DNA from 4 places in the Undibacterium sp. YM2 genome. Region 1 is predicted to be linked to each of the others. Evidence: predicted binding sites of a transcription regulator. Region 1 holds the regulator's gene; each other region holds the start of a gene.
What was found. Region 1 encodes sigma-54, which starts transcription at its own class of promoters, with help from an activator protein. Its sites were predicted from a motif close to TGGCANGNAANCTGCTTT; they were not measured.

Region 1 (7,553 bases):
AGCAACAACAGCACCAGCCAGAATTGCTCATACACCAGCCGCACATTGAGCAGCATGCCGACAGTAATAAAGAACAGCCCCAGCAAAACGTCGCGGAAGGGCTTGATGTCCTCTTCCACCTGATGGCGGTATTCAGTCTCCGAGATCAGCATGCCGGCAACAAAAGCACCCAGCGCCATCGACAAACCAGCTTTCTCAGTCAGCCAGGCCGCGCCCAGCGTAATAAACAAGAGATTGAGCATGAACAACTCTTGCGAGCGCCGCTTGACCACGATGTGGAACCAGGTACGCATGAGTTTTTGCCCGACCACCAGCAGCAATACCAGCACCACCGCCGCCTTGCCACTCGCCAGTGCCAGGGTTTTGCCAAGATCCGGTGATTTTGACGCCAATGCCGGAACCAGGATCAGCAAAGGCACCACAGCCAGATCCTGAAACAGCAACACGCTGATGATTTGCCTGCCATGCAGGCTTTCGAGCTCCAGCCTTTCCGTCAGCATTTTGGAGACGATGGCGGTGGAAGACATGGCCAGCGCGCCACCAAGGGCGAATGAGGCTTCCCAACTGATCTGGAACATGCCAGGCAGCCAGCGGCTGGCTATCCAGCCAAATACCATGCTGGTCAGTATCGTGACCAGTACCTGCGCCATCCCCAGGCCAAATACAGCCTTGCGCATGGCCATGAGTTTGGACAGCGAGAACTCCAGCCCTATCGAAAACATCAGGAAGACCACGCCAAATTCGGCCAGTTCATGGGTCACGGCACTATCTTCTGCCATGCCAAAACCGTGCGGACCTACGAAGATGCCAACCACCAGATACCCCAGCATGGGCGGCAGTTGCAACATACGGAATGCGACCACGCCCAATACGGCAGCAGCCAGCAATAAAAGTGTGGTGTCCAGTCCTGTCATGTCGTCTATTATTGCCGATTTATCGCCTTGTCATCCTGCTTTTGGGCAAACATAATTCATTACGTTACAACTGGCAAAGTTTTTGCTTTGCGGATTTCGTTTATACTTCTGGCATGAATGAACTGAATGCACCTTTAACTTTTAAACAACAAGCACCGACAGACCCGGCTGTCGCAGCACAACGCGCCCTGAAACTGGCTCGCGAGACCCTGCAAATCGAGGCCGATGCCCTGTTTGCCCTGCAAAAACGCCTGGGTAATGGCGATGCGGCAGGCTTTGCGCAGGCGGTCAGCATGTTGTTGGCATGCCACGGTCGTGTCGTGGTTTCTGGCATAGGCAAATCTGGCCATATTGCGCGCAAGATTGCGGCAACCTTCGCCTCGACTGGCACGCCCTCGTTTTTTGTCCATCCGGCTGAGGCTGCGCATGGCGATCTGGGCATGGTCACTTCGCAAGATGTGTTTATTGCGATCTCGTATTCTGGCGAAGCGTCTGAGCTGATGTCCATCCTGCCCATCATCAAGCGCCTCGGTGTGAAGCTGATTGCCATGACAGGCAACCCGGAATCCAGCCTCGGCAAGCTGGCTGATATCCACCTGAACCTGCATGTGGATAAGGAAGCCTGCCCGCTGAACCTGGCACCGACTGCCAGCACCACAGTGACGCTGGCGCTGGGCGATGCACTGGCGGTGGCGGTACTGGATGCGCGTGGCTTTAGAGAAGAAGACTTTGCCCGTTCGCACCCTGGTGGCTCGCTTGGTCGCCGTCTGCTGACCCACGTCAGGGATGTCATGCGTGTTGATGAGGCCATACCCCAGGTAGGGCCGGAAACCAGCCTGAAAACTGCGCTGCTCGAAATCACCAAAAAAGGCATGGCGATGACCGCTGTAGTGGATGAGCAGCAGCATGTGCTGGGCATCTTCACCGATGGTGACTTGCGCCGCCTGATGGATGGCACGCGTGACTTTACCCAGTTGCGCATTGCCGATGTCATGAACCACGCGCCACGCCGCATACGCCCGGAACAATTGGCTGTCGAAGCCGTCGAAGTCATGGAAACTTACCGCATCAACCAGTTGCTGGTCGCTGACGATAGCGGCAAGCTGGTGGGTGCCTTGCATATCCATGACCTGACCAGGGCCAAGGTGATCTGATGAATAATTCTGTAGATTCTGTAGAAAGAGCCAGCAAAGTCCGGCTCATGATTTTTGATGTCGATGGCATACTGACTGATGGCAGCCTGTACTTTGGGCCAGACGGCGAAATGATGAAATGCTTTAATGTGCTGGATGGGCAAGGCATCAAGCTCTTGCAGCAGGCCGGCATTATCACGGCCATCATCAGTGCGCGGCAATCGGCCATCGTCAGCAAGCGTGCGGCTGATCTTGGCATCAGCCATGTCAGCCAGGGTATCCATGACAAGAAAAGTGCATTTCTTGAACTGCTGGCGAAGCTGGATATCCCTGCTGAACACTGCGGCTTTATCGGTGACGACGTGATTGATTTACCGATACTGACCAGGGTTGGCTTTGCAGCCAGCGTACCAAATGCCCATGCTGAAGTACAACAACGTGTGCAGTACATCACCAGGGCCAGTGGCGGCCAGGGTGCTGCGCGCGACGTCTGCGACTTCATCCTGCGTGCTCAGGGCAAATATGAACAGGCTTTACAAGCATATCTGACATGAAACCCCAAATGACCATAGACCGCTTCCGCATCTGGCTGGCCGTGATCCTGCTGGGCGTGATCACCATGGGCACCATCTGGGTCATGGAAGTCATACGTCGCCATGCCGATGATGAGCAAAGCCGTACTTCTGCCAGGTCAGCACCGGATTACTATGTCGAGAAATTCAATTTCATCCGGCTGTCTAACAATGGCAAGGCCAATTACCATATCACCGGTGACAGCCTGGTGCATTTGCCGCGGACTGACAATATAGAAATCAAGCATCCGCAGATCAACAGCTTTGATCAGGGCAGGCCTCCCCTGCACCTGCGTGCTGAACTCGCCGTTGTATCGCAAAAATCTTCACTGACCACACCCAAGCGCGAGCATGATGAGGTTCACTTGCATGACAATGTCAGCATGGAGAGACCTGAGGGCCTGAGTTCACAATTTGTGCGTGTGGAGTCTGATTATCTTTTGCTCTTGCCGGACGAAGACATCGTTAAAACCGACAAACCGGTTTCAATTACGACTGGCAAACTGCATTCAACTGCAACTGGCATGATTGCCAATAATTCAACCCAAGGCCTGGAATTGCTGAGCAAGGTTTACATTCAACTCAAGAAACGTGAACCTGCTCCCAAAACCGGGACTAAATAAGCAAGAAAGCGAATATGCACATGATCAAAACATCATTTAGCGTCACACGCTTGATCAGCCTGGCCTGCCTGGGCCTGGCCTGTGTTTCTGCGAATGCAGAAAAAGCCGACAGTAATAAAGAGACCATCATCAAAGCCGGTTATGGCATCAGTGATGGCAAAGCCAGCGTCAGCAGATTATCCAAGGGTGTGTCCCTGGTGCGTGGCACCCTGACCGTCACTTCTGAGAGTGCTGTCGTGACCGAAGCCCCGAATGGTGATCAGTTTGTTGTTCTGACAGGTGGCGGTGGCCGCAAAGTCACCTTCCGCCAGAAACGCGATGGTGGCCCTGATCTGTGGGTAGATGGCGAAGCTGACCGTGCTGAATACAACCAGAGTACAGAAATCGTCAAATTCATTTCCAAGGCCAAGGTACGCTACCTCGAAGGCAAGCGCGTCACCCAGGAACAGGAAGGTGAATACCTGTCTTACGACAGCAAGAATGACGTATTTGTTGGCACGAATTCAACCAGTGGCCAGCATGTAGATGGCTCAGGCAATATCACCATCACCTTGCAACCAAAACCAGAAAAACAGGCTAAATAAGATGACAGCACAGTCAAGCAGCACCTTGCTTGTCAAGGGCTTGCAAAAGCGCTATGGCGCGCGCCAGGTGGTACGCGATGTTTCCCTGCTATTGAAAAGTGGCGAGGTGGTGGGTTTGCTGGGGCCGAATGGCGCAGGCAAGACCACCTCGTTTTACATGATCGTTGGCCTGGTACCTTCCGACGCTGGTGATATCACGATTGATGACGTGAATATCTCGCAACTGCCTATCCATGAGCGCGCCGTACTGGGCTTGTCTTACCTGCCACAGGAAGCTTCGGTATTTCGCAAGCTGACGGTGGAAGACAATATCCGTGCCGTACTCGAATTGCAAAAAGACAGTGAAGGCAAATATCTCGGTGCCAAAAAAATTGAGCAAAGGCTCAACGCTCTGCTGGCAGACTTGCAGATAGAAAAAATACGTGAAAGCCAGGCGCTGTCACTGTCAGGTGGTGAACGCCGCCGCGTCGAAATTGCCCGTGCACTGGCGACCAATCCTCGCTTTGTCTTGCTGGATGAGCCCTTTGCCGGTGTTGATCCTATCGCCGTCATTGAAATCCAGCGCATCGTGCGCTTCCTCAAGGAGCGCGGCATCGGTGTGCTGATCACCGACCATAATGTGCGCGAAACCCTGGGCATCTGCGATCACGCCTATATCATCAACCAGGGCGCGGTACTTGCCAGCGGCAAGCCTGACGACATCATACAAAATGAATCTGTACGTCGCGTTTATCTCGGAGAACACTTCCGGATGTGACGGGAATCATCATGAAACAAAGCCTGCAACTACGTACCTCACAACATCTGGCCTTAACGCCGCAATTGCAGCAATCGATACGATTATTGCAGTTATCCACTTTGGAATTGCATCAGGAGCTGGAGACGCTGCTGACCGATAATCCCATGCTGGAACGCGTCGATGATCCCCTCGATCACGCCGTACGCCTGCTGGCCGACGGTGCCATCAATACCAGCAGTACTTCTGCCGATGCCGGCATGGAAGCACCGGCAGCAAGAGAAGACAGTGACAAGTCAGCAGAACCGGCTGCCGCTGATGCAGAAACCGTCATCAGCAATGACAGCACCACCTCCAGCGAAGAAGACTGGGGCTTTGATGATGTGCAGCATGGCAGCAAGTCTGGCGATGATGAAGATGGCCGCCCCCAGCTCGGTGCAGCCCATATCACCCTGCGTGAACACTTGCTGGAACAGATGCGCCTGAACCTGCGCGAACCGCGTGACCGTGCCCTGGTCGAGCTGATGATCGATGCGCTCGACAATAACGGTTACCTGACCGAAACATTAGATGAAATACATGCCAGTTTGCCACTGGAACTGTGCGTAGAACCAGAAGAACTGGCGTTTGCGCTGAACATGCTGCAAAGCTTTGATCCCGCAGGTGTCGGTGCGCGCAGCCCGTCTGAATGCCTGGCCTTGCAAATCAGGCGTTTACCAAAAGTTGCTTTCGTCACACGCAGACTGGCATTGCAAATTGTTGAAACGCAACTGACTTTATTTGCACAAAGAGATTTCACCAAACTCAAGAAAATCTTCGACTGCGACGATGAAGATTTGCGCGATGCACAAACTGTCATTCGCCTGTGCAAACCACGCCCCGGCCTGGCCTTTGCTGCTGATGAATCTGACTATGTCGTACCTGATGTGATCGTCAGAAAATCCGGTAACGGCTGGCAAGTCATGCTGAATCAGGATGTCATGCCCAGGCTGCGGGTAAGCAGCATGTATGCCAACATCATGAAGCAAAACCGTGGCGAAGCTGGCATGGGCGCACAATTGCAGGAAGCACGCTGGCTGATCAAGAATATGCGGCAACGTTTTGAGACTATATTGCGCGTTGCACAAGCGATAGTCGAAAGGCAACGCAATTTTTTCACCCACGGTGCTGTTGCAATGCGCCCCCTTGTTTTGCGCGAAATTGCTGATACACTAGGATTACACGAGAGCACTATCTCACGTGTAACAACCCAAAAATACATGTTGACCCCACATGGCATGTTTGAGTTGAAGTACTTTTTCGGCAGCCATGTCGCGACGGAAACAGGGGGTGAAGCTTCTTCCACCGCGATACGTGCACTCATCAAGCAGTTGATAGGAGCAGAAGACCAGAAAAGCCCACTCTCTGATAGCAAAATTGCAGACATGCTGGGTGAACAGGGCATGGTAATTGCCCGACGGACAGTTGCCAAATACCGTGAAGCCCTCAAAATCCCCCCAGTGAGTTTGCGTAAATCTTTGTAAGCAGTCCTTGTAATCACGGTTTGAATTGCTATATATGATTTAGCTCAAGGCTAATAAATGCTGAGAGCGTATCGTAATAGCAAGCAACATCACTATAGGAGCACAGTATGAATCTCACCATCAGTGGACACCACGTCGAAGTAACTCCTGCAATTCGTGAATATGTACATACCAAACTAGAACGTATCAGGCGGCATTTCGACCAGGTCATTGATATCGCCGTCATCCTGACGGTGGACAAGCTCCGGGAAAAGGAAAAACGACACAAAGCTGACATTAATTTGCATATTAGCGGTAAAGATATCCACGTTGAAAGTCTGGCGCATGATCTGTATGCAGCCATTGATGCACTGGTAGATAAACTTGATCGTCAGGTCATCAAGCATAAAGATAAAATTCAAGACCATCAGCACGACGCCATCAAGCACATACCTGATCCGGCATCGGCTTCATAAGACCCCAGTCCTTACCCGAACAGGGTTGTGGACATCCAAAACAAGGACGCTAGAAGGCGTCCTTTTTGTTGGGTGCATGGTTTTTTGTAGGTCTAGTTTCTGACATTTAAAATAAATAATTTACTTTTATTGTCGTTTGTCACATACGCTGCTTAACAAGCTGCGAGTTAGTTGATTCACGGCATTTATATTAACGTCATTCCAGCGTGCTTTTAGCTGGAATCCAGCGACGTTCGTTATATGCCGAGGTGCTTATTGCAAGTGGCGCTTTGACTGAAGCGATTGCCCTCCGTGGATACAAGCCGGGTCCCGGCCCGGCAGCCGAAATACTTTCTTTGCGTCGCCAAAGTAAGTATTCAAAGAAAGGCGACCCAGGCGCAGCCGCCCCTTCGGGGTGCCCATTTGTGCAGTACAAAAAATGGGAAGATCCGAAACTCGCTTCGCTCAAACAGCGGCTCTTCTTTTTCCATTTTCTGTACTGCACAAATGGCGGCTACACATGGGAACTGCGGAAAGTCAAAAGCAACCCCAAAATTCAACGGCAACGGCAACGGCAACGGCAACGGCAACGGCAACGGCAACGGCAACGAGCATGATGCGTTTACTCTATTTCCTCATAAACATATACACCCCGTGACGCCCTCGTCTGACAAAGTTAAAATAGCAGCTTCATCCCCTACCCTGCATAGTCAACCACCATGAGCGAATTTGTACTTACCTCCGTCAAGAACAATATAGGCTATATCACCCTCGACAGACCCAAAGCGCTGAACTCGCTGTCACTCGATATGGTAAGAGCACTGACAGCGACCTTGCTGGCCTGGCATAATGATCAAAGCGTGCGGGCGGTGTTTATCCACAGCAGCAGCGAGAAGGCATTTTGTGCCGGTGGGGATATCCGTTTTTTCTATGACGTTGGCACTGCCACACCCAAAGGTGACTCCGCCCTGCTGGAAGATTTTTTCACCGAGGAATATGCCTTAAATCATTTAATCCATTTCTACCCAAAACCC
Region 2 (7,553 bases), 3.1 Mb from region 1:
CAGGATTTTTTCGCGCTTGATCGAGGTCGTTGAATCACTGATCTGTATCAGGCACTGACGTGCGCCGTCCTCTGCCGTGATCGGCGTGATGGTAACAGACTGGTCTATACGTTTTTTCTCAACCTCGTGTTCGCCACGCTGGAACAGGGGTAAAGGGGAGCGGTGCAGGGCATTCGACAAGACGACGGGCAAGCCATAGCTCAGGGTGTTGGTAATTGCACTTAATATGGCACGGCTGGGTAATTCTTCAAAGGCTTCAGATACATGTTTGCCCAAGGCTTGGCTGGCCGGGATGCCGCTATATCGCTCTACCCAACCATTCCACAAGAGGATAGTCTGATCGACATCAAGCACGATCAGACCCAGGCTGATGGTATTTAATATCTCATCTACCCGGTAGGCAGAAGCAGGCATCAACTGTGCCATTTAGACAGCTCCCAGAAAGCGATCAAGCTGCGTTACCAAATCCGTCAGGGAAGTTGAACTCAGCAGGAAAATCAAATGTCCCTCGGAATGACGGCTTTCTATCGCCAGGTCAATATGCAGCAGCAGGACATAGGGCTGTTGAAGATCATTGCTGACGCGGCGGAAAATTTCTTCGGTACTGGCGACGGAGTAATCTGGTAGCGAACAATTCAAGGGGATACTGAGCATATCTGCCATGGCTGACAGGCAGGCATTAAGGATAATATTACCCAGCTCGCACATCGCTTCCTGTTCAAATTCAGCCAGGTCTTCGAGGCTGATTTGCGAGCCCATCATGTCACGCACGATTTTGAGTGCATGTTCCTCAGTGAACAGCAGTATGGCTTCTGCTTCAAAAGAGCCGCTGAAAGTCTGGTGTACCGCACCAAAGCGGTCACTCTGCAAGCCCATGGAGGAAACGTCTATTTCTGAGGATTTACGAATTTCAACCGAGGGAACAGAAAGGCGAACTTCTTCACCGACGATGTCGCTGAGGCTGGCAGCAGCCCTGCCAGCGCCGACATTGAAGACCTCGCTTAATGCATCGAGATGAAGTTCGGTCAGGGAATTCATTTGCCGCTCGCGAAATAATTGAGAACGATAGTGATGGATTTTTCAGTCACCGGCTTGGCGACAAAGATCGTGCCTATGGAGTTGGCTCTATTTTGCATGGTGTCCTGCACATTCGCTGAGAATATAGCGATGCGAACCCCAGGATTTTGCTGCAAAATTTGCTCTGCGGCATCAGTGCCCAGCATGCCTGGCATATTAATGTCCATGGTGCAAAAGTCTGGTTTGTTCTCTGCGGCTGACTTGATGGCATCTTCGCCACTGCCCGCCTCAAAAAACTCCCAGTCTGGGTGCACTGCTTTGACGTGTGCACGAATCACCATGCGGGAGACTTTACTATCGTCAACAATTAGTAGTTTTTTCATAATATTTTTTATGCAAGATAAATGCACCCAAAGATTGTGAGTGGCAGCGCAAATTCATTCTACCTTAGAGCGACACAAAATTCGCCCTCCAGATGATCAATTAATGTTTCAAATGATTACGTTTTTTGCTTGAGACGTCGCCACAAAGTCGTCCTGCTGATACCCAGGTAGTCTGCCGCCGCTTCCCGGTTGTGCTTGAATTTTTCCATGACCAGTTCCAGCGACTCTGGTGCTGCCAGATCGCCAGTGCTGGCTGGGCTGCCCGACACTTCTGCACCGGGTTGTTGTTTATGTAGTTCAGGCAGGATTTTTGCCACAAAGGCAGGTGTCAGGGCTTGCAGGGGTTCTGCCGCCAGGAACAGGGCCAGGCGCTCCATGAGATTGCGTAATTCTCTTACATTTCCTGGCCAGTCATAGGCTTGCAGCAGGCTGTTGCAGCTGGCAATTTCTGCATGCAGATTGGCGTGTGGCCTGGCACCCATGGCAGCCAGCGCATGCTTGAGGCACCATACTGCGAGGGGCAGCAGGTCGTCAGGACGCTGGCGCAAGGGTGGGAGATGCAGGCGTAATACTGCAAGGCGGAAATACAGGTCGGCACGAAACTTTCCTTCTTTTACCCGGCTTTCGAGGTCGCAATGAGTGGCGCTGATGATGCGCACATCGACCGGGACAGGGCGCATGCTGCCCACGCGGTTGATTTCGCGCTCTTCCAGTACCCGCAACAGGCGGGTTTGCAAAGTCAGTGGCATTTCACCGATCTCATCGAGGAATACCGTGCCTCTGTGGGCAATTTCAAACAAACCTGCATGACCGCCACGCTTTGAGCCGGTGAAAGCACCTTCTTCATAGCCAAACAATTCAGATTCCAGCAGGCTTTCGGCAATCGCACCGCAATTCACGGCAACAAAGGGCTGGCGTGCCCGTGTGCTCTCTCTGTGCAAGGCCTGGGCTGCCAATTCCTTGCCTGTGCCTGTTTCACCTTGTAACAACACCGTTGCCGGGGAGCGGGCAAACAAGGCAATGGACTTGCGGGTCGCCTGCATAATGGCGGACTCGCCGCGCAAATCATTCAGGCCATGCTTGGCTCGTAATGATTCTGCCGCAGGATGATGTCTGCCTCTGGCTGATTCCAGTCGCGTCAGACGGGCGATTTCCAGTGCATCGTCAAAAGCCTGGCGTATTGAGGTGGCAGAATACATGAAAATGCCAGTCAGCCCGGCTTCCTCCGCCAGGTCAGTAATCAGGCCCGCGCCGACAATGACCTTGATGCCACTCGCTTTGAGTTCACTGATCTGGGCCCGTGCATCTTCTTCAGTAACATAGGTGCGCTGCTCCAGCGGAAAACCGAAAGTGGTTTTGAAATCCGCCAGCTCAGGCATGGTCTCCTGGTAATTGATGAGGCCTATGGCTGGCGACACCTTGCGCGCTCTTGCCAGTGCCTGCATGACATCAAAGCCACTGGCCTTGGCGATAACGACAGGGACGGGCAGGCGGTTTTTGAGGTAAGCGCCATTCGAGCCTGCCGCGATGACGGCATCACATCTCTCGGTTTGCAGGCGTTCTTTCAGGTATTGCGCCGCTCCTTCAAAACCCATGTGTATGGGTTCTATATCGGCGCTGACGTCATATTCAACCATGATGTCACGGAACATATCGAACAGGCGCGAGATGGAGACTGTCCAGATGACAGGTTTGTCGTGGGCGTCGCGTAGTGCGGGAGGTTGTTTCATATATGTTTCAATTGATGTTTCATAATTCAATATGAAACATCATTATGAAACAAAACTGCGTTACTGAACAGGATTTATTATCCTGGCTTGACGAATAAGTGTTTGATTTATATGCATATCAGACTGAAACAGTAGTGATCCCACGCATGCTGGCACACTGATTGCAATACGGATGCCAGAATCTGTTCATTAACCTGAAAGCATACACATGAGTACATACTCCGCAGGTGCCGCCTTCCGCAAGGCGATGCAGGAAGAATCCCCTCTGCAAGTCGTCGGTGCAATCAATGCCAACCATGCCTTGCTGGCTAAACGTGCTGGTTTCAAGGCGATCTACCTTTCTGGCGGCGGTGTCGCTGCCGGCTCCCTGGGTTTGCCTGACTTGGGTATTTCCAATCTTGACGATGTCCTGACCGATGTACGCCGCATTACCGATGTCTGCGACCTGCCTTTGCTGGTCGATGTGGATACCGGTTTTGGTTCCTCTGCCTTCAATGTGGCGCGCACTGTCAAATCCATGATCAAGTTTGGTGCTGCCGCGATCCATATCGAAGACCAGGTTGGTGCCAAGCGTTGCGGCCATCGTCCTGGCAAGGAAATCGTCAGCAAGCAGGAAATGGTAGACCGCGTCAAGGCTGCAGTCGATGCCCGTACTGACGATAATTTTGTCATCATGGCACGTACCGATGCACTGGCAGTCGAAGGCCTGGATGCAGCGATAGACCGCGCCCTGGCATGCGTAGAAGCAGGCGCCGACATGATCTTCCCGGAAGCGATCACTGAACTGGCGATGTACAAGCAATTTGCCAATGCCGTCAAAGTACCTATTCTGGCAAACATCACTGAATTCGGTGCTACTCCCTTATATTCCGTTGAAGAACTGGCCGCTGTAGATGTGGGCCTGGTCTTGTATCCATTGTCCGCTTTCCGTGCCATGAACAAGGCGGCAGAAAACGTTTATGGCGCGATACGCCGTGATGGTACGCAAAAGAATGTCGTTGATACCATGCAAACCCGCATGGAATTGTATGAACGCATCAATTACCACGACTTTGAGCAAAAGCTCGATGCTCTGTTTGCTCAGCAAAAAGCCAAATAATAATGATATAAGCTGTCCCGTCCTTGCGCTGCATCAAGCTGGAGGGTGGAAACAGCCCTGAATATGAACCTCTGGAGAAATAATCATGACTGAAGCAGTTCCTTTCAAACCTAAGAAATCCGTTGCCCTGTCTGGCGTTACTGCTGGTAATACTGCCCTGTGTACCGTAGGCAAAACCGGTAACGACCTGCATTACCGTGGCTACGACATCCTGGATGTGGCTGACGCCTGCGAGTTTGAAGAAATTGCCCATTTGCTGGTGCACGGCAAATTGCCTACCGTCGCAGAATTGCGTGGCTACAAAGCCAAGCTGAAAGCCCTGCGCGGCCTGCCAGCGAATGTCAAGGCAGCACTCGAATGGCTGCCTGCATCGTCCCACCCTATGGATGTGATGCGCACTGGTGTGTCTGCACTGGGTTGTGTGTTGCCAGAAAAAGATGATCACAATACCCCGGGCGCACGCGACATCGCTGACCGCCTGATGGCATCGCTGGGCTCCATGCTGCTGTACTGGTACCACTACAGCCATAATGGCAAACGCATAGAGACAGAAACCGATGATGAATCCATAGGTGGTCATTTCCTGCATCTGCTGCATGGTGAAAAACCAAGCGCATCATGGGAAAAAGCCATGCATACTTCATTGATACTGTATGCAGAGCATGAGTTCAATGCATCCACCTTTACTGGCCGTGTCATTGCTGGCACAGGTTCTGACATGTATTCTGCCATCACTGGTGCGATCGGTGCCTTGCGTGGCCCTAAACATGGCGGCGCGAACGAAGTTGCGTTTGAAATCCAGAAGCGTTATGACAATCCTGACGAAGCAGAAGCCGATATCAAGAAGCGCGTAGAAAACAAGGAAGTCGTGATCGGTTTCGGTCATCCTGTTTACACGATCTCAGATCCACGCAACAAGGTCATCAAGGAAGTGGCACGCAGCCTGTCTAAAGAGGCAGGAGCAATGAAGATGTTCGATATTGCAGAGCGTCTGGAAACCGTGATGTGGGATATCAAGAAAATGTTCCCGAATCTGGACTGGTTTTCTGCCGTGTCCTATCACATGATGGGTGTACCAACTGCCATGTTCACGCCTTTGTTCGTGATTGCGCGTACCTCTGGCTGGGCGGCTCACATCATAGAACAGCGTATCGACAACAAGATCATTCGTCCTAGTGCCAATTATGTTGGCCCTGAAGATCTGAAGTTTGTTTCTTTGAATAAACGCAAATAAATCAACGAGCATAAATAAGCCAGAGGTTGCAAGATGAAAGTGCAGGCAGACCTTTCTAAGCTCAGCATCAGACGCGCTGTGAAGCAGGATCTGCCGCGCCTGCTGGAACTCATCGCCGATGATGATCTGGGCAAAAATCGTGAAGGCGTCGGGTCGGATGCGGCATGTTATGCAGAAGCCTTTGACCGTATAACAGCTGACGACAACCAGTTCCTGATGGTGGCCGAGATGGATGGTCGCATCATTGCGATGCAGCAGGTCACTTTCATCCCCGGCCTGAGCAGAAAAGGCGCTACCCGCGCCATGATAGAAAGCGTGCGGGTTGATGGCTATCTGCGCGGGCAGGGCATAGGCCACTGGTTCATAGAACAGGCAATACAATTGGCGCGCGAGCGCGGCTGCCAACTGGTACAGCTGACCAGCGACAAGAAGCGCATACAGGCGCACAGATTCTACGGAAGCATGGGCTTCACGGCGTCCCATGAAGGCTTCAAATTGCAACTCTGAGCTGTTTTACCCAATATTAATATCTAAGAAATAGCGAGCCATGAATACTCAATTCCGCAAGCCACTACCCGGTACCACCCTGGATTATTTCGATACACGTGCTGCCGTCGATGCCATCGTGCCAGGTGCGTATGACAAGCTGCCATATACTTCACGCGTGTTGGCAGAAAACCTTGTGCGCCGCTGTGATCCCGCTACGCTGACTGATTCTCTGCGCCAGTTCATAGAACGCAAGCGCGATCTTGATTTTCCATGGTTTCCGGCGCGTGTAGTTTGCCATGACATTCTTGGACAGACTGCCCTGGTGGACCTGGCTGGTTTGCGCGATGCGATAGCCCTTCAAGGTGGTGACCCGGCACTGGTTAACCCTGTCGTGCCTACACAACTGGTGGTTGACCATTCGCTGGCTGTTGAATGCGGTGGGTTTGATCCGGATGCATTCAATAAAAACCGCGCCATTGAAGACAGACGTAATGAAGACCGGTTTGACTTCATCAACTGGACCAAGAAGGCGTTCAAGAATGTTGATGTGATCCCGCCCGGCAATGGCATCTTGCACCAGATTAATCTGGAACGCATGTCGCCGGTGGTGCAGGTCACAGATGGTGTCGCTTACCCGGATACCCTGGTAGGCACAGACAGCCATACGCCTATGGTGGATGCACTCGGTGTGATTGCGATTGGTGTTGGTGGCCTGGAAGCAGAGAGCGTCATGCTTGGCCGTGCATCCTGGATGCGTTTGCCAGACATCATCGGCGTAGAACTGACGGGTAAGCCGCAGGAAGGTATCACTGCGACCGATACGGTACTGGCCTTGACAGAATTCTTGCGCAATCAAAAAGTTGTGTCGTCTTATCTGGAATTTTATGGCGAAGGAGCATCCCACCTGACCCTGGGTGACCGCGCCACGATTTCCAACATGGCACCAGAATTTGGTTCCACTGCTGCGATGTTCTACATCGACGAACAAACCATCAAATATCTGAAACTCACAGGCCGTGATGATGAACTGGTCAAACTGGTAGAAACCTATGCCAAGGAAACTGGTCTGTGGGCAGATACACTGAAAAATGCGGAATATGAACGCGTGCTGCAGTTTGATCTGTCTTCCGTTGTGCGCAATATTGCTGGTCCATCCAACCCGCATAAGCGCGTGCCAACGTCTGAACTGGCAGCGCGCGGCATCAGTGGTACGGTAGAAGATGAGCCTGGCTTGATGCCAGACGGCGCCGTTATCATCGCTGCGATTACCAGCTGCACCAACACCAATAATCCACGCAATATGGTGGCTGCCGGTTTGCTGGCACGCAATGCCAACAAGCTGGGCCTGACTCGCAAACCCTGGGTCAAGAGTTCACTGGCCCCTGGTTCCAAGGCCGTGACCCTGTATTTGGAAGAGGCTAATTTGATGCCTGAGCTGGAACAACTGGGCTTTGGCGTGGTTGCTTACGCTTGCACATCCTGCAATGGCATGTCGGGTGCGCTAGATCCTGTCATCCAGAAAGAAATCATAGACCGTGATCTGTATGCGACGGCTGTGTTGTCGGGTAACCGCAATTTTGATGGCCGTATCCATCCGTATG
Region 3 (7,553 bases), 1.9 Mb from region 1:
AGCAGGAACCTGTGCAATTGACACCATGCGTAGAGCGCACGATCTTGTCATGCTGCCAGCGGCTGCGATAGGCATTTTCCCATTTACGGTCTTCTTCGACCACTGCACCATGACCATCGGAGAAGGTAGACCTCACCCGCGACATGAACTTCAATCTATCCAGAAAATGACTCATCGTAAACTCCTTATCAGGTGGGGGATGTACCCACATTTTCTTTAATGCATGCTGGAAGTGTAGGGAAGGAGAGGCCTTACGCCCATTCTTCGGTGCGGTGTAATAAGTTGCGCATTCGCACTAGGTCATCTAGTCCTTTAGAACTAGGGCGACTCCGCGAAAAAAAACAGCCTGTAGGTACACAGGCTGGTTTCAGGGTATTTCTGTCAATTAAAAAACTAGCAAGGCATCTCTGCACCCTTGCGTGAGTAATACCACCAGGTGATGGCCATGCAAGAAATGTAGAAGGCGATGAACACATACAAGGCCATATCAGGTGCACCTGTCATCTTGATGGAGGTGCCAAAACTTTGGGGGATGAAGAAACCGCCATAAGCACCTATCGCACCGGAGAAACCCAGTACAGCGGCAGATTCCTTGGCCGCATCCAGCCTGGCCTGCTTCAGTGCAGCTTCGCCCTTGCCTTTGGCGGCGCGCTCACGTTCAGTCTGGAAGATGATGGGGATCATGCAAAACGTAGAGCCATTACCCAGACCTGTCAAAATGAACATGCCTATGAAAGACACCAGGAAGATCATGAACTGGTGATCATGCAAAGCGGGCAAGATACCCACCAGTATAGTGATGGTCATGGCAGCAAATACCCAGAAGGTCAACCTCGCGCCGCCTATCTTGTCCGAGATCATGCCGCCTACCGGCCTTGCCAGCGCACCAGCCAAGGGGCCGAGGAAGGCAAATTTTGCCACATCAATTTCCGGGAACTGCGCCTTGATCAGCATAGCAAAGCCAGCCGAAAAACCTATGAAAGAACCAAAGGTGCCAATGTAGAGCCAGCACATCAGCCAGTTATGCTTGCGCTTGAAGATCACCGCCTGGTCGGCGAAAGACGCCTTGGCAGAGGCAATATCATTCATGCCAAACCAGGCCATCAGGGTTGCCACGACGATGAATGGTACCCAGATAAACCCGGCATTCGCCAGCCAGTACATGTGGTCTGCGCCTGTCTTGGCATTATGGAACAGGAAACCTTCGCCAGAGACGGCTGCGCCAAACATGGCGGAAGAAATTACGAACGGTGTCACAAACTGTACGACAGAGACACCCAGATTGCCTATGCCCGCATTCATGCCAGTCGCATAACCCTTGCGTGATTTAGGGAAAAAGAAACTGATATTCGCCATGCTGGAACTGAAATTGCCGCCACCAAAGCCGCACAGCAAGGCCAATATCAGCAAGGTCGAATAACTGGTCGTCGGGTCTTGCAAGGCAAAGCCCATGCCAATGGCGGGGATCAGCAAACTTGCGGTGGAAATCGCTGTCCATTTGCGGCCACCAAATACGGGGACCAGGAAAGAATAGAATATCCGCAAGGTCGCACCAGACAGCGCGGGCAAGGCTGTCAGGAAAAACAACTGGTCTTTGCTGAAATGAAATCCCGCCTTGTCGAGATTGGCTGCCACCACGCTCCACAGCATCCAGACCGCAAATGCCAGCATCAGGCTGGGGATGGATATCCATAAATTTCTGTTGGCAATCGAGCTGCCTTCCTTGCGCCAGAATTCAATATTTTCTGGCTCCCAGCGGTTTAATACATGACTCATCATATGCTCCTGGTTTTCAAATAACTTGTAATCAAAAAATGCTCACAGATGTCAGGCTGGCATGGCTGCCTGTGCCGCCAGCATGCCCTCTCTGCGGAACTGGAAGTGCATCCATACCAGGGACACACAGACCGTGCCGTACAAGAGCATGAAGCACGAGCTGCGTACTCCTGTCACATCGACAATCGCACCAAACAGCACAGGCAGGATGAAACCACCCAGACCGCCAGCCAGGCCAACCACGCCGGATACGGCACCGATATTGCTGCTGTAGTCATCCGAGATGAATTTGAAGACAGATGCCTTGCCAACAGCCATCGCAATGCCCACGACAAACAGGATGGTCGTGAACAGCATTGGTGTCAGGCCGATATGGAAGGTCTGCATGCCGTTGATGGTCTTGATCGTAAAATCAGTTTGCGGATAAGACAGCAAAAAGAAGGCGACCCAGCACACCCACATGACCCACCAGGTCACTTTATAGGCACCAAATTTATCGGACAGCCAGCCGCCAAAGGCGCGCAGGACGCCGCCAGGCAAAGAGAAGCAGGCAGCCAGCAGGGCGGCGCTCTTGATGTCGAAACCATACTCAGTCACGTAATACTTGACCATCCACAGGCTCAGACCCACATAGCCACCAAACACGACGGAGTAATACTGGCAATAGCGCCAGACTTTCGGGTCTTTCAGCATCTTGAGCTGGGCCAGGAAGCTGATATTGGATTTGACGTTATGGCTGGGATCAGTGGCAGAGAACACCCAGAAGATCAGGGCTGCAGCCAGCATCAAGCCTGCATACACCTTGGGTACCAGGGTCCAGCCCGCGGCAGCGATCAGGGCGGGAGCAATGAATTTATTCACAGCCGCCCCCGAGTTGCCAGCGCCAAAGATGCCCATGGCCAGGCCTTGCCTGTCCTTCTTGAACCAGCGTGCAACGTAAGGAGTGCCAACAGAAAAAGAACCACCTGCCAGCCCAACGAACAAGCCCAGCACCAGGAAATGCCAGTAAGCCGTGGCATAGCTGATCAGATAAATAGGTATTACTGTGAATAGCATTAGCAGAAACAGGACGATGCGACCGCCAAAACGGTCTGTCCAGATGCCCAGTGGTACGCGTATCAGCGAACCGGTCAGCACCGGCATGGCTGTCAGCAAACCAAATTCGGTTTCATTCAGATGCAGGGCGGTCTTGATGGGTATCCCGATCACACCAAACATCATCCAGATGGTGAAACATACAGTGAACGCCAGCGTGCTGGAACCCAGCACCGCATACGCTTTGCCCTGACTGGCCATGACAGCTCCTTTTACTTTTATAGGTGCTATCAGCTTACAAAGAGTAGGGGTATTAAGAAATTCGTCTGACGGTTGCTGTTTTCCATGCAAAAGGAGGGGAGGCATATCTGGAAGAACTAGTTCTTTTGAATAGCCAGACCGGAGCAAACCATGCAGGCCGCGCAGGGCGGCGCGCTCACGATGAGTGTTTCAATTGCAAGTAATTGAAAGATTTGTCGAAAAAACAACAAAATTGTGCTAGCGATTGCTTAACTTTGTTGCAAGATACATGTCAATTTTATAAACTGAAATGGCAAGTAAATACCGTTGATATCTTCCTCATCCTCCTCACTCCGATTTGAGATCATCTTATGCACACACAATTAAAGCAAATGCGCCGCCTGGCTGGTGTCGCCACCGTGACCGGGGCCAGCATGTTCTGTCATGCGGTTCTGGCACAAGAGGCCAAAATCAAAGAGACGCCACCAGCACCGCCGCTTGCCAGCCAGATCGATGACCGCGATGTAGCGGCAGACCTGATCAAGCCCGCAGCCAATCTGCTGAGTGGTGAGCAGCGCAAGATGGTGGAAAGATCGGGCCGTGAAATCCGTTATTTCCTGCCCATACAGATGACACCGGGGTTTATCTACAATCCTTCTACAGGCGAGTATGACCAGGTGTCCCTGCGTTCGTATGGCCGCAATGTTTCTGGTGTACCCAATCTGCTGCGCCCCGACTTTGTTGCACCTACGGTAGTCATGAAACCAGGGCAGACCGTGCGCTTTGACCTCAGTAACCGCCTCGACAAGGAACCGGGTTGCGAGCTGGTCGCGAAAGACAATGTCAATACTCCGCATTGCTACAACACCACCAATCTGCATTCACATGGCCTGTGGATTTCACCATCGGGCAATAGCGACAATGTGCTGCTGGCGATCAAGCCCAAGGTCAATTTCGAATACGAATACAACGTGCCGGGGGATCACCCGGCTGGCACTTTCTGGTATCACCCGCATGTGCATGGCTCAACCGCTATACAGGTAGGTAGCGGCATGGCAGGTGCGCTGATCGTCAAGGGCGACAGGCAGCCTACCATACTCAGCAATGGTGATCTCGACACCTTGCTCAATCCCTTCAAGCCTGCTGCGGGCAGCTATGGCGAAGTGATGCTCATGCAGCAGATTCCCTATGCCTGCTTCATCAAGGGACCTGACCCCAAGAACCCTGGCAAAGAAATAGACGTCATACAGACCAACCCTGATGGTACCTGGCTATGTAAAAAGGGAGACATAGGCATAGTGCAAGACTTTAAGGCGCAATTCGCCCCCACTGCCTGGACCAAGTCTGGCCGTAATACCCTGATCAACGGTTTCGCACGTAATCCTGCCAAACCTTTGGTGATGGAAGCAGGCAAACTGTATCGCTGGCGCTTGATAGATGCAGGTGTACGTGAGTCCATCGTTTTACGTATCCGCAAAATCAACGACATCAGCAAGCTGACACCCACCGCCAATACACCAGAGACACTGCAAGCCGAGGTTAAAAATGCCTGCAACGGCATAGACGTATTGCAGTTTGAAGTCGCAACCGATGGCCTGACCCGCCCCAGCGCTTTCGCCAAGGTGACCAATACCTTGCAACCGGGCTATCGCAGCGACATCCTGTTCAGCCTTCCAGAAAAAGGTGATTATTGCGTCTATAGCGATTCCGGCGCGCCTGACTTTGTTTCTGCCGAGCCGAATAATGCGAAGGTGATCACGGTGATCCATGCGATAGGCAATAAGACCAGCGGTGATCAAACGCAATTCGTCACCAAAGAACTGGTACGTGCCGCCGGTCTGTTGTCAAGAAGTGTGCGCGATACCATCATCAGGGATTTGAAAGATGGCTTGAAACTGACGAAATTCGTGCCGCATAAAGCCATCCCTGAATCCGAACTCACCGACCCACAAAAACCGGTCGATCTGGTACTGGGCATTGATCAGCGCGGCGGCAAAATTGCCTTTGACGTCAATGGTGCACCCTATGTACCGTCAGAAGTTCATCAGACCCTGATCTTGGGTCAGGTACAGGAATGGCATATCAATTCTTACAACCCGACCGACACCGGTGAAGCACCGATACAGCACCCTTTCCATATCCACGTCAATCCCTATCAGATTATCAGCATCACCGATAAAAACGGTGTCGATGTCAGTGCACTCAAAGATACGACAGCACCGACGATAGGGCAATATGCCGGTATGCAGGGAGTATGGAAAGACACCATCATGGCGACGCCAGGCTACACCGTCAAGACCCGTACCCGTTATCAGCGCTATATCGGTGAGTACGTATTGCATTGCCATATCCTCGATCACGAAGACCAGGGCATGATGCAAAACGTCAAGGTCGTGCTGCCGGATGGTAATGGTGGTGCATCCACAGGTGGACATGGGGCGCATCACTAACAGACTGTAATATTGCACGTCTTGCACTCTCAGAATGGCTGCTGTACGGCAGCCATTCTGCTATCTGGAGCATTCAGCGCAGCATTGGTCTGCGGCATAGTGATGATGCCGGGGGTTTATCGCATTTATCCGTGCAGTTCCCTGCCCCCCGCGAACCAGCAAGTAACTTGCAATAGCACAGCGCTGTTTTAAAAATGGTGAGGTTTAAGAGTGCAATACTGATACTTACTGGCTCGATTATTTAAATTGCGGGATCAACAAATACTTTTCAGAAAAATGCGTCATGCAATAATCCGTCATACTTTCCCGACGTAGAGCTTGTATAAATCAAGTCGTTGAATTGAAGTAGAGCAGCCTGACCAGCGACATGAACAGCACTGTAAAATGCCAGGCGCGAAACCTGTATTCATTTTCATGGCGGGGCAAGTCAACAAGTCTTGCACCGATAAGAGCTGATCAGTCTCGTTGCCCATGGACGTAAATTCTCAAGGCAGCATATTTTGCGCTTCCGCAGGACCTACATATTTGCGGTAGATTTTCAGCAAAGTGCCGTCGTGCTGCATGGCTTTAATCAGCAGTCCCCATTCCTGCGCTTCAGCCTGACTGAAACGAGCTTTGCTGAAGCTGATATTGCCAATGGCCTGCAGATTGTCCTTGTCCCAATCCAGGACTCTGACCGTTGTGGGTGCAGTCTTGGTATCGATATAGAACTGGAAAACACCGGGGTAGGAGGTGGCAGCGGCGATTTCGCCCTGTATCAAGGCATTGATCAAATGTGCCTCATCGACATAGACCTTTACACGGTCGGCCTGTGTCCATGCAGCGATTAATGGGTCATAGAATGCACTATGCCTGAAGCCACGTATGACGCCGAATTTGAGTGTGCTGGCTCCCTGGAATTCTTCCAGGGTATTGATAGAAGAGGGGGTAGCCGGACCAAGCAAGACGATGTGATGCATGCGCACATAAGGAAAAGACCAGAGATACTCTTCGCGCTCTGGGGAGCTCAGTGCTGCCATCGTCATGTCCTTGCGGCCTGCCTTTAGCTCTACCCAGGTGCGGGCACGCGCTTGTACCTTGGCCTCGAATTTGCAGCCGCTGCGCTTGCTGAGTTCGTCAACAAGATCCCGGTCTATGCCATTCCCCGCCGCTATCCCGCGTTCAGATTTAAAGAAAATGCCAAGTTCCAGCAGATCGACTTTGATAGTCTCTGACGGGCATTTCGGCGCTGCGCAGGCTACACCCAGGCAAAGACTGTAAAGAAAAAAGGTGAGAAAAGTAAAACGCTTAAACATCGGTCCCCATCTGTAAAACCTATCAATACCGGCAACTCTGACGCCCGGAGGTCTGCCAGCAGATTTTTAGAATATCATCAGCAATGAGGGCGACGACTCTTGAATTGTCAAGATTTGAAAAAATTGGATTAAAAAATACAGTGCATGAAGATGTCTAAATAGCGTCTTGCAAATTACTTTCCTGAGAGTATGAAAGCTTTGGTAAATTGCATTATTGAATTATTAAGAAAAACGGAAGTGCATGCATCGTCTGAGAGACGGATGCTTAATCAAAGCGCGTGAAAAAAGTGCTGCTGATTCTCGATGAGTAGTGTTAATTTTCGTCTTGGTTTTCAGGAGGGAGAGCGATGAAGAAATTCAAGAGGCAAGCCGACGGTTCATCGTGGAGCATTGATGGGTATGCATCAATGTTAATCGCATGATGCATGAAAATATTAGTATTAGTATATCGAGACAAATATGAAAATTCTGCGTGTATCCCAATGGGGAGTCATTATCATCACTCTCTTAGCTCTCTGTAGTTGTACAAAGCGTGTCACCATTTCGATGGCTGGGCTTTCGACTACAGACAAGATACCGGAGAGTGGTCAAGTTCATGAATATCCGAACTTACCCGAAAAGGATGACGGCATTGGCCCATACTACGTTCTATATATTGAATCTGAAGACGATATTCCTAAATTGGCTTCTGAATTTACCCACCATTTGTATTTCTCGTTAATTCCATGCTCTGAGTCAGAGTCCGCTTATGGATTAT
Region 4 (7,553 bases), 750 kb from region 1:
ATTTTTTATACGCGAGCGTATAGAACTGGTCAAAGCCAAGGGCAAAGCCTGGCAGGATTATAAATTCGTCAACCCCACGACCAAGCAGATCGAACCCAAGTCCATGTATGTAGAGAAATTCGAGAATGTGATCGTTGGCTGCGGCATCTATAAATAGTGCTGCCGTGGATAAAATCAGGCGGCGATCAATTCCTGTAAAGGCCAGCGCGGCTTCACATTAAATCCGTAATCTTTGGTCGCCAGGCCGGGATTGTTTTTCAGGCGCATGGCACCTGCAAAGGCGATCATTGCACCATTGTCGGTACAGAATTCCAGCTCAGGGTAATACACCTGGAAGCGCTTCTTCGCTGCTGCCGCATTCAGGGACGCGCGCAACTGCTGGTTGGCCCCAACACCACCAGCGATCACCAGACGCTTCAGGCCACTTTCTTTCATCGCGGTGACGCATTTGGCGGTCAGCACTGCGACGATGGCATCGACAAAACCACGCGCAATATTTGCCTTGTCCTGCTCACAGATATTTGATGGATGGTTTTTGACGACTGTCAGCACCGCTGTTTTCAAACCAGAAAAGCTGAAGTTCAGGTCCTTGGAGTGCAGCATGGGACGTGGGAACTGGTAAGCTGCAGGGTCGCCAAATTCTGCCAAGCGCGAGATAGCCGGTCCACCGGGGTAAGACAGGCCCAGCAATTTGGCTGACTTGTCAAAAGCTTCACCTGCAGCATCGTCCAGGGTTTCGCCCAGTAACTGGTAACGACCAACGCCATCCACCCGCATCAACTGGGTATGCCCGCCAGAGACCAGCAGGGCGATAAAGGGGAACTCCGGTGGCTGGCTGGCGAGCAAGGGGGACAGCAAATGGCCTTCCAGGTGATGGACACCGAGCACGGGCTTATCGAGTGCCATACCGAGGCCGCAGGCAACCGCGGCACCAACCAGCAGGGCCCCGGCCAGGCCAGGCCCCTGGGTATAGGCAATCGCATCGATGGCCTGTTTGTCTGTGCCAGACTTAGTCAGCACTTCAGTCAGCAGGGGCAGGGCGCGGCGTATATGGTCGCGTGACGCCAGTTCAGGCACGACACCACCATATTCCTGGTGCATGGCGATTTGCGAATGCAGGGCATGCGCAAGCAGGCCGCGCTCTGTGTCATACAGGGCCAGGCCGGTTTCGTCACAGGAGGATTCAACGCCGAGAACTATCATATCTGTTTCTAAGTAAGGGAAAAGCAAGCGAATGACATAGGCATGGCAAGAATGCAAGTGATTGTCCGCTTGTATTCCAGCGCAGGGATTGGTGTGATTCTTGCTATTGCTGGTAAACGTAATTATATCTGGCATGGGCCATCAATGCGCGGCAAAGCAAATACTGACGAAGCGACAACACCGGCAACACCAGCATCAACCAGTCTGCGGATTGTGGTGGTGAACACGGTCATCCAGCGCGAAGACGAGTTGCAGGAACACGCCCAGGCACAATTGGCCCGCTCCCGCGCCTTGCGCATAGGCTTGCTGCAAGCGGGTTATAACATCATCGCGGTTATTCCTGGCGACATCTATATGAGCGAGCGCATCGCCCAGTTGCAGCCAGACATGATCATTATTGATGCCGAGTCTGATTCGCGTGATGTGCTGGAACACATGGTCATGCTGACCCGCGATGCGCCTCGCCCCATCGTCTTGTTCACTGAAGATGGCAACCAGTCGAACATGGCTGCAGCCATGGAAGCTGGCGTCTCGGCCTATGTAGTTGCCGGTTTGCATTCTGAGCGCATCAAGCCTGTGCTGGATGTTGCCATGGCGCGCTTCAATGCAGATCAAAAGCTGCGTAGCGAATTATCCGATACCAAGGCCAAGCTGCAGGAGCGCAAAACCATAGAACGTGCCAAGGGTTTGCTGATGGAGCGCCATCATCTTTCAGAAAACGAGGCCTATCAAAAAATGCGCAAGCAAGCCATGGAAAAGAACCTGAAGCTGGTCGATCTGGCGCAGCGCATGCTGGATGTGGCGGATTTGCTCGGTGGCTGATCTGCTTTGCGCATGGAAATGGTGCATTGCGTCATTTAAGTGCGCGTCAGTTGGTGTTTTTCAGGGATTTTTATGTCACCACGCTGGCCTGAGGATAAGAGTCTTTTAATTTGAGCTGGCACGGCAATTGCTGTAGCTAAAGAAAGTGCCAAAGCTGGTGCTTAAGAAAAAATGTGAGTCTGACTAACGGCGGCCACCTCACAAGACAAAGGTGTCTTTCCATACGGTTTATCCGTGGTGGAACGACACCTTTTTTCATTATAGAAATCAATTTAGCTGGAGTGCAGACATGTCGAATCAGGAAACTTCTAATCATCTCATCAAGACGCAGGTAGAAAATGAACCTAATTTTAAACGTCGCAGTTTCTTGCAAACTGCTGCACTGGCAAGCGGGGCAGGCATCATGGGCTTGAGTACTGGTGGGGTATGGGCTGCGGGATCAGACAAGCCAGAAAAAGAAGAAGTGCACATAGGCTTCATTCCTCTGACGGATTGCGCTTCGGTGGTGATGGCATCGGTGCTGGGTTTTGATAAAAAGTACGGTATCAAGATTATCCCGAGCAAAGAATCTTCCTGGGCCAGCGTGCGTGACAAACTCGTCAATGGCGAACTCGATGCTGCCCATGTTTTATATGGTTTGATTTATGGCGTACAGCTTGGGGTAGGCGGGAATAAAAAAGACATGGCCGTGCTGATGACGCTGAACAATAACGGCCAGGCCATTACCTTGTCGAAGAAGCTGGCAGAGAAAGGCGCTGTAGATGGCGCGGGTCTGGCCAAGCTCATGCAAAGCGACAAGCGCGAATATACTTTCGCCCAGACTTTCCCTACCGGCACCCATGCGATGTGGTTGTATTACTGGCTGGCAGCACATGGTATCAACCCCATGAAAGATGCCAAGGTGATAACCGTGCCACCACCGCAAATGGTGGCAAATATGCGGGTCGGTAATATGGATGGTTATTGCGTAGGTGAGCCCTGGAATCACAGGGCAATTGCCGACGGCATAGGCATTACGGCCACAACGACACAGGACATCTGGAAAGATCATCCAGAAAAAGTTTTGGGTACCACTTCTGAATTCGTACAGAAATATCCAAACACGGCGCGGGCAGTTGTCGCCGCTATTCTCGATGCCAGCCGCTGGATAGACGCGTCCTTGTCCAACAAGACCAAGATGGCAGAAACCATTGCCGACAAATCCTATGTAAACACCTCGGTCGATGTCATCAATCAGCGCATTCTGGGACGCTATCAAAATGGCTTGGGCAAGACTTGGGACGACCCTAACTACATGAAATTTTTTAATGACGGTGCAGTGAATTTCCCTTACCTGTCTGATGGCATGTGGTTCCTGACCCAGCACAAGCGCTGGGGTTTATTGAAGGCGGATCCCGATTACCTGGCGGTGGCAAAAGCGGTTAACCGCATCGACATCTACAAGGACGCCGCGACCATGGCCAAGGTATCCGTACCAAAAGACCCTATGCGCAGCAGCAAGTTGTTGGACGGTACGGTCTGGGATGGCAAGAACCCGGCTGCCTACGCAGCTTCTTTCAAAATCAAGGCTTAAGGAGTTGCCATGAATACCCTGGTACATGGTGTAATGCCCGCAACAGACGATGCCGCCAGCGCTGCAACGACAACGAAGGAAGTAAACGTGGTCAAGGAAATCAAACCTAAAAAAGAAAAAAAGCCACGTTCGTTCCGGCCTTTTTTCCTGAGTGTGTTGCCGCCTTTGTTTGGTGTCGGCATGCTGATATTGATCTGGGAAATCATTGCAATCAAGAACACGACTTTTCCTTCACCATGGGTGACTTTGCAGGAAGCCGTTAAGGTATTCTCTGATCCCTTTTATCAAAAAGGGCCAAATGACCAGGGTATAGGCTGGAATATTTTTGCTTCGCTCAAGCGGGTTGCAGTTGGCTTTGGCTTGGCTGCAGCGGCAGGTATACCGTTGGGGTTTTTGATAGGCCGTTTCAAGTTCCTGTCCGGCATGTTTAATCCCATCATCAGTCTGTTGAAGCCGGTCTCGCCGCTGGCCTGGCTGCCTATAGGTTTGCTGGTATTCAAGTCGGCTCATCCGGCGGCGATCTGGTCTATTTTTATTTGTTCAATCTGGCCCATGATCATCAATACTGCAATCGGTGTGCAGCGCGTTCCACAAGATTATATGAATGTCGCTCGCGTGCTCAATTTGTCTGAATGGAAAATCATCACGCGCATTCTCCTGCCCTCGGTGCTGCCCTATATGCTGACCGGCGTCAGGCTGGCGATAGGCACGGCATGGCTGGTTATCGTTGCGGCAGAAATGCTGACCGGTGGTGTAGGCATAGGCTTCTGGGTCTGGGACGAATGGAATAATCTGAACGTTCCACACATCATCATCGCCATCGTCGTCATCGGCATGGTGGGGCTGATACTTGAGCAAATCCTGGTGGCGATAGCACGCGCCTTTACTTATGAAGATGTGGGGACATGATCATGAATGAAATCGACAACAAGTACATAGAGATCAATCAGGTAGAGATGGTCTTCAATACCAAAAAAGGCAGTTTTCATGCATTGCGCGATATCAACCTGAATGTCAAAAAGGGCGAGTTCATCACCCTGATCGGTCACTCTGGTTGCGGAAAATCGACGCTGCTGAATCTGATTGCTGGTCTGACTAATGCCAGCTCCGGCACCTTGCTGTGCGCACACAGGGAAATTTCTGGACCATCACCAGAACGCGGCGTGGTATTCCAGAATCATTCTTTATTACCCTGGCTGACCTGCTATGAGAATGTCTTCCTGGCGGTGGAGCGCGTATTTGGCGCAACCGAGAATGGGACGAAACTGCAAAAGCGCACCATGCAAGCCCTGTCACTGGTGGGGCTCACGCATGCCGAGAAAAAACGCCCGAATGAAATTTCCGGCGGCATGAAGCAGCGTGTAGGCATAGCCCGGGCGCTGGCGATAGAACCAAAAGTCTTGCTCATGGACGAGCCCTTCGGTGCTCTTGATGCCCTCACGCGGGCTCATCTGCAAGATGAGTTGCTGAAGATCGTCGCCAAGACGCAATCTACCGTCGTTATGGTGACACATGATGTGGATGAAGCGGTGTTATTGTCAGACCGTATCGTCATGCTGACCAATGGCCCGGCAGCGACTATAGGTGAAATCTTGAAAGTGGATCTGGACAGGCCACGTGACCGCGTGGCACTTGCGCAAAACCCACAATATGCAGCTTACCGCACTGAAGTACTGGAGTTTTTGTATCACCGCCAATCACATCCTGTGCATGATGCTGCCTGAACTTGCCTGAATGCAGTATTTGCTGGGAGCGGTGGTTTTTAGTTTCTTTAAAACCACCCGCATGCAGAAACTCCGTCGCCGCCGCCATTTCATTGTTTTCTGGCAATGAAATGGCGTTTCCGCATTTTATTTGTAGTCCATGCAATAAATTATCTAAATGCAATGTTTGGAATGTTTTGTCATCAAAAGAACTACAATATGAAATATAAGTATCCGTTCAATTCACCAAATGAAAAATAGTTTTCATTTTTAATGCGGCTAATTGTGACAATATGTGCGGAAATCAATTAAATCTATGAGAGAATGCCTAATTGTTTTGGAAACATTTTTTTACAGATTCATAGGGATTTGTTGATGTGAATGTGGTCAGGGATACCTCTGGGCAAATAATTGTTTTGCCGCAAGAGTGCAGGTATTTTTTCCATGAATGCGCAACAGGTTCTGGCTTTTTATATTGATTGCATGACATGTTTCGCTGGCTTTTTCTTAATGAAAGTGCATTAACGCCTGCCGAGCACGCTGCATGGAAATTAAGTGCACTACGTATCATTTTGATGTCCGGCTTTGTGCTGGAGGCGGCAGTAGCGATTCACAGTTCCCTGGACGCAATCGCAGTTGGTGCTTATCAGGTGCTGTGGGTGGTTGGCTTTTTCTATGCGGTGCTGGCATTGGGCTTGTACTATTCATCCCGTCATCTGCGCGCCGGTGCCGCTATACTCATAGGCACGGTATATGCGTCTGCATTCGCCATTGTTTGTCTCGTCGATCAGTTCGAAATAGCCAAGTTTGGCTATATCTTCATCTATACCACCCCCATTATTGCCCGCCTGTTCTTTGGTACCCGGCTTGCCTTGGGTCTCATGGCATTCAATGTATTGCCTTTTCTTTTACTGTTGCTGAACCGTCCCCTGTTCAATGTGCCTGGTTTTGATGTGACCCTGCCTGCCAGCAATACCTATATACAGTCTCTGTTATTCCTGTTCTTTAATACCTGCGTACCCTTGGCGGTGTTCAGGGTTTTGCACGAACTCGACGTATCAGCATTGCGCTATCGCCAGGCCAGTGCAGCGCTGGAAGTAAGCCATGCGCAATATGAAGAAGTATTCCAGAACGCCGGCACAGCTTTGTTGCTAACTGATGCGAGTGGGCAAATCCTGCAGGCGAATCAGCTAGCCAATAATTTGCTTGGACGAGAGGCAGATGATGATGGCGACCGCGCCTTGTTTGGCTGGTTGTCGCTGGATAACAGTGTGCGCTTGAAAAGCCCGAACGCCGAAGAATCAGAAAACATGCGCATGTCGGCTTACCGCACGCGTGATGGCAAGCTGGTTGCACTGGAAAATATTTCTCAGACTTCTACCGATCACTACATCGTCGCCTTGCGCGATGTTTCTGGCCTGCATTCCATGCATCACGCATTGCAGCTCAGCCTGCAGCGTGAAGATTACCTGAGTCGTCATGATGCCCTGACCAATCTCCCCAACCGTGACATGTTGCGCAGCCACCTGCAAGGCGTGCTTGGGAATAATGATGAAACCAAAGTCACTGCCCTGGTGTCTTTCCGGCTGAACAGCATACGTCATGCCAACCAGCAGTTTGGTGCTCATACTGGCGATATCCTGCTGCGCCGTTTTGCCGAAGAGTTATCACGTGCCTTGCCCAAGAATTGTTTTTGTGCACGCCTGCGCAGTATCGTGTTTTCATTCGTCGTTGAGAATTCGCGCACCCCAGGTGAAATCATCAAGCTGGTAGAAAAAGTCAGGAATAATTTACCCAAAGAGCTGGAAATCAATGGCGAGAATTTATTGATACAGTTCTCTGCCGGTATCGCCCTGGTCAGGCCAGAAGATGTTGATCCCGATGACCTGATACGCCGTAGCGAAGTGGCGCTCGATACTGCCCGCCGCTCCAGTGACCAGAGTGTCACCTTGTTCGATGAAGAAGATGCCCTGCAGATACGCCGCAGTGTCGAGATTGAAGTTGGCATCGTCAATGGCCTCAAGCAGGATGAATTCCGTCTGGTATATCAACCCAAGGTCGATAAGCATGGCAAGATCGCAGGCCTGGAAGCCTTGCTGCGCTGGGAATCACCCAGCCTGGGCAATGTCGCACCGGCAGAATTTATTCCGATTGCCGAGCGCGCAGGCCTGATACGCCTGATCAGCAACTATGTCATGAACCAGGTGTGTTGCCAGGTCAGGGACTGGCTTAACCGCTTTGCTGATTGTCCC

Region 2: a site for sigma-54 is predicted at 3,281-3,298, ahead of prpB (methylisocitrate lyase). Genes of this name have one in related genera too.
Region 3: a site for sigma-54 is predicted at 3,329-3,346, ahead of UNDYM_RS23155 (nitrate/nitrite transporter). Genes of this name have one in related genera too.
Region 4: a site for sigma-54 is predicted at 2,142-2,159, ahead of UNDYM_RS05665 (CmpA/NrtA family ABC transporter substrate-binding protein). Genes of this name have one in related genera too.

Annotation. Positions count from the first base shown of each region.
Region 1 covers NZ_AP018441.1:493,459-501,011, reverse strand. Annotated here, with positions in the region: gene UNDYM_RS02415 (monovalent cation:proton antiporter family protein) at 1-914, opposite strand, end outside; gene UNDYM_RS02410 (SIS domain-containing protein) at 1,028-2,068, shown strand; gene UNDYM_RS02405 (HAD family hydrolase) at 2,068-2,601, shown strand; gene lptC (LPS export ABC transporter periplasmic protein LptC) at 2,598-3,242, shown strand; gene UNDYM_RS02395 (LptA/OstA family protein) at 3,257-3,826, shown strand; gene lptB (LPS export ABC transporter ATP-binding protein) at 3,828-4,583, shown strand; gene UNDYM_RS02385 (RNA polymerase factor sigma-54) at 4,595-6,085, shown strand; gene hpf (ribosome hibernation-promoting factor, HPF/YfiA family) at 6,193-6,540, shown strand; gene UNDYM_RS02375 (enoyl-CoA hydratase/isomerase family protein) at 7,239-7,553, shown strand, end outside.
Region 2 covers NZ_AP018441.1:3,586,306-3,593,858, reverse strand. Annotated here, with positions in the region: gene UNDYM_RS16280 (GGDEF domain-containing protein) at 1-426, opposite strand, end outside; gene UNDYM_RS16275 (chemotaxis protein CheX) at 427-1,038, opposite strand; gene UNDYM_RS16270 (response regulator transcription factor) at 1,035-1,400, opposite strand; gene prpR (propionate catabolism operon regulatory protein PrpR) at 1,517-3,130, opposite strand; gene prpB (methylisocitrate lyase) at 3,339-4,229, shown strand; gene prpC (2-methylcitrate synthase) at 4,315-5,463, shown strand; gene UNDYM_RS16250 (GNAT family N-acetyltransferase) at 5,497-5,970, shown strand; gene acnD (Fe/S-dependent 2-methylisocitrate dehydratase AcnD) at 6,011-7,553, shown strand, end outside.
Region 3 covers NZ_AP018441.1:5,040,621-5,048,173, reverse strand. Annotated here, with positions in the region: gene UNDYM_RS23165 (nitrate reductase subunit alpha) at 1-175, opposite strand, end outside; gene UNDYM_RS23160 (NarK family nitrate/nitrite MFS transporter) at 394-1,779, opposite strand; gene UNDYM_RS23155 (nitrate/nitrite transporter) at 1,828-3,072, opposite strand; gene UNDYM_RS23150 (multicopper oxidase family protein) at 3,423-5,501, shown strand; gene UNDYM_RS23145 (ABC transporter substrate-binding protein) at 5,987-6,796, opposite strand; gene UNDYM_RS23140 (hypothetical protein) at 7,256-7,553, shown strand, end outside.
Region 4 covers NZ_AP018441.1:1,241,053-1,248,605, forward strand. Annotated here, with positions in the region: gene UNDYM_RS05650 (cache domain-containing protein) at 1-157, shown strand, start outside; gene tsaD (tRNA (adenosine(37)-N6)-threonylcarbamoyltransferase complex transferase subunit TsaD) at 175-1,203, opposite strand; gene UNDYM_RS05660 (ANTAR domain-containing response regulator) at 1,348-2,025, shown strand; gene UNDYM_RS05665 (CmpA/NrtA family ABC transporter substrate-binding protein) at 2,315-3,598, shown strand; gene ntrB (nitrate ABC transporter permease) at 3,608-4,507, shown strand; gene UNDYM_RS05675 (ABC transporter ATP-binding protein) at 4,510-5,322, shown strand; gene UNDYM_RS05680 (bifunctional diguanylate cyclase/phosphodiesterase) at 5,790-7,553, shown strand, end outside.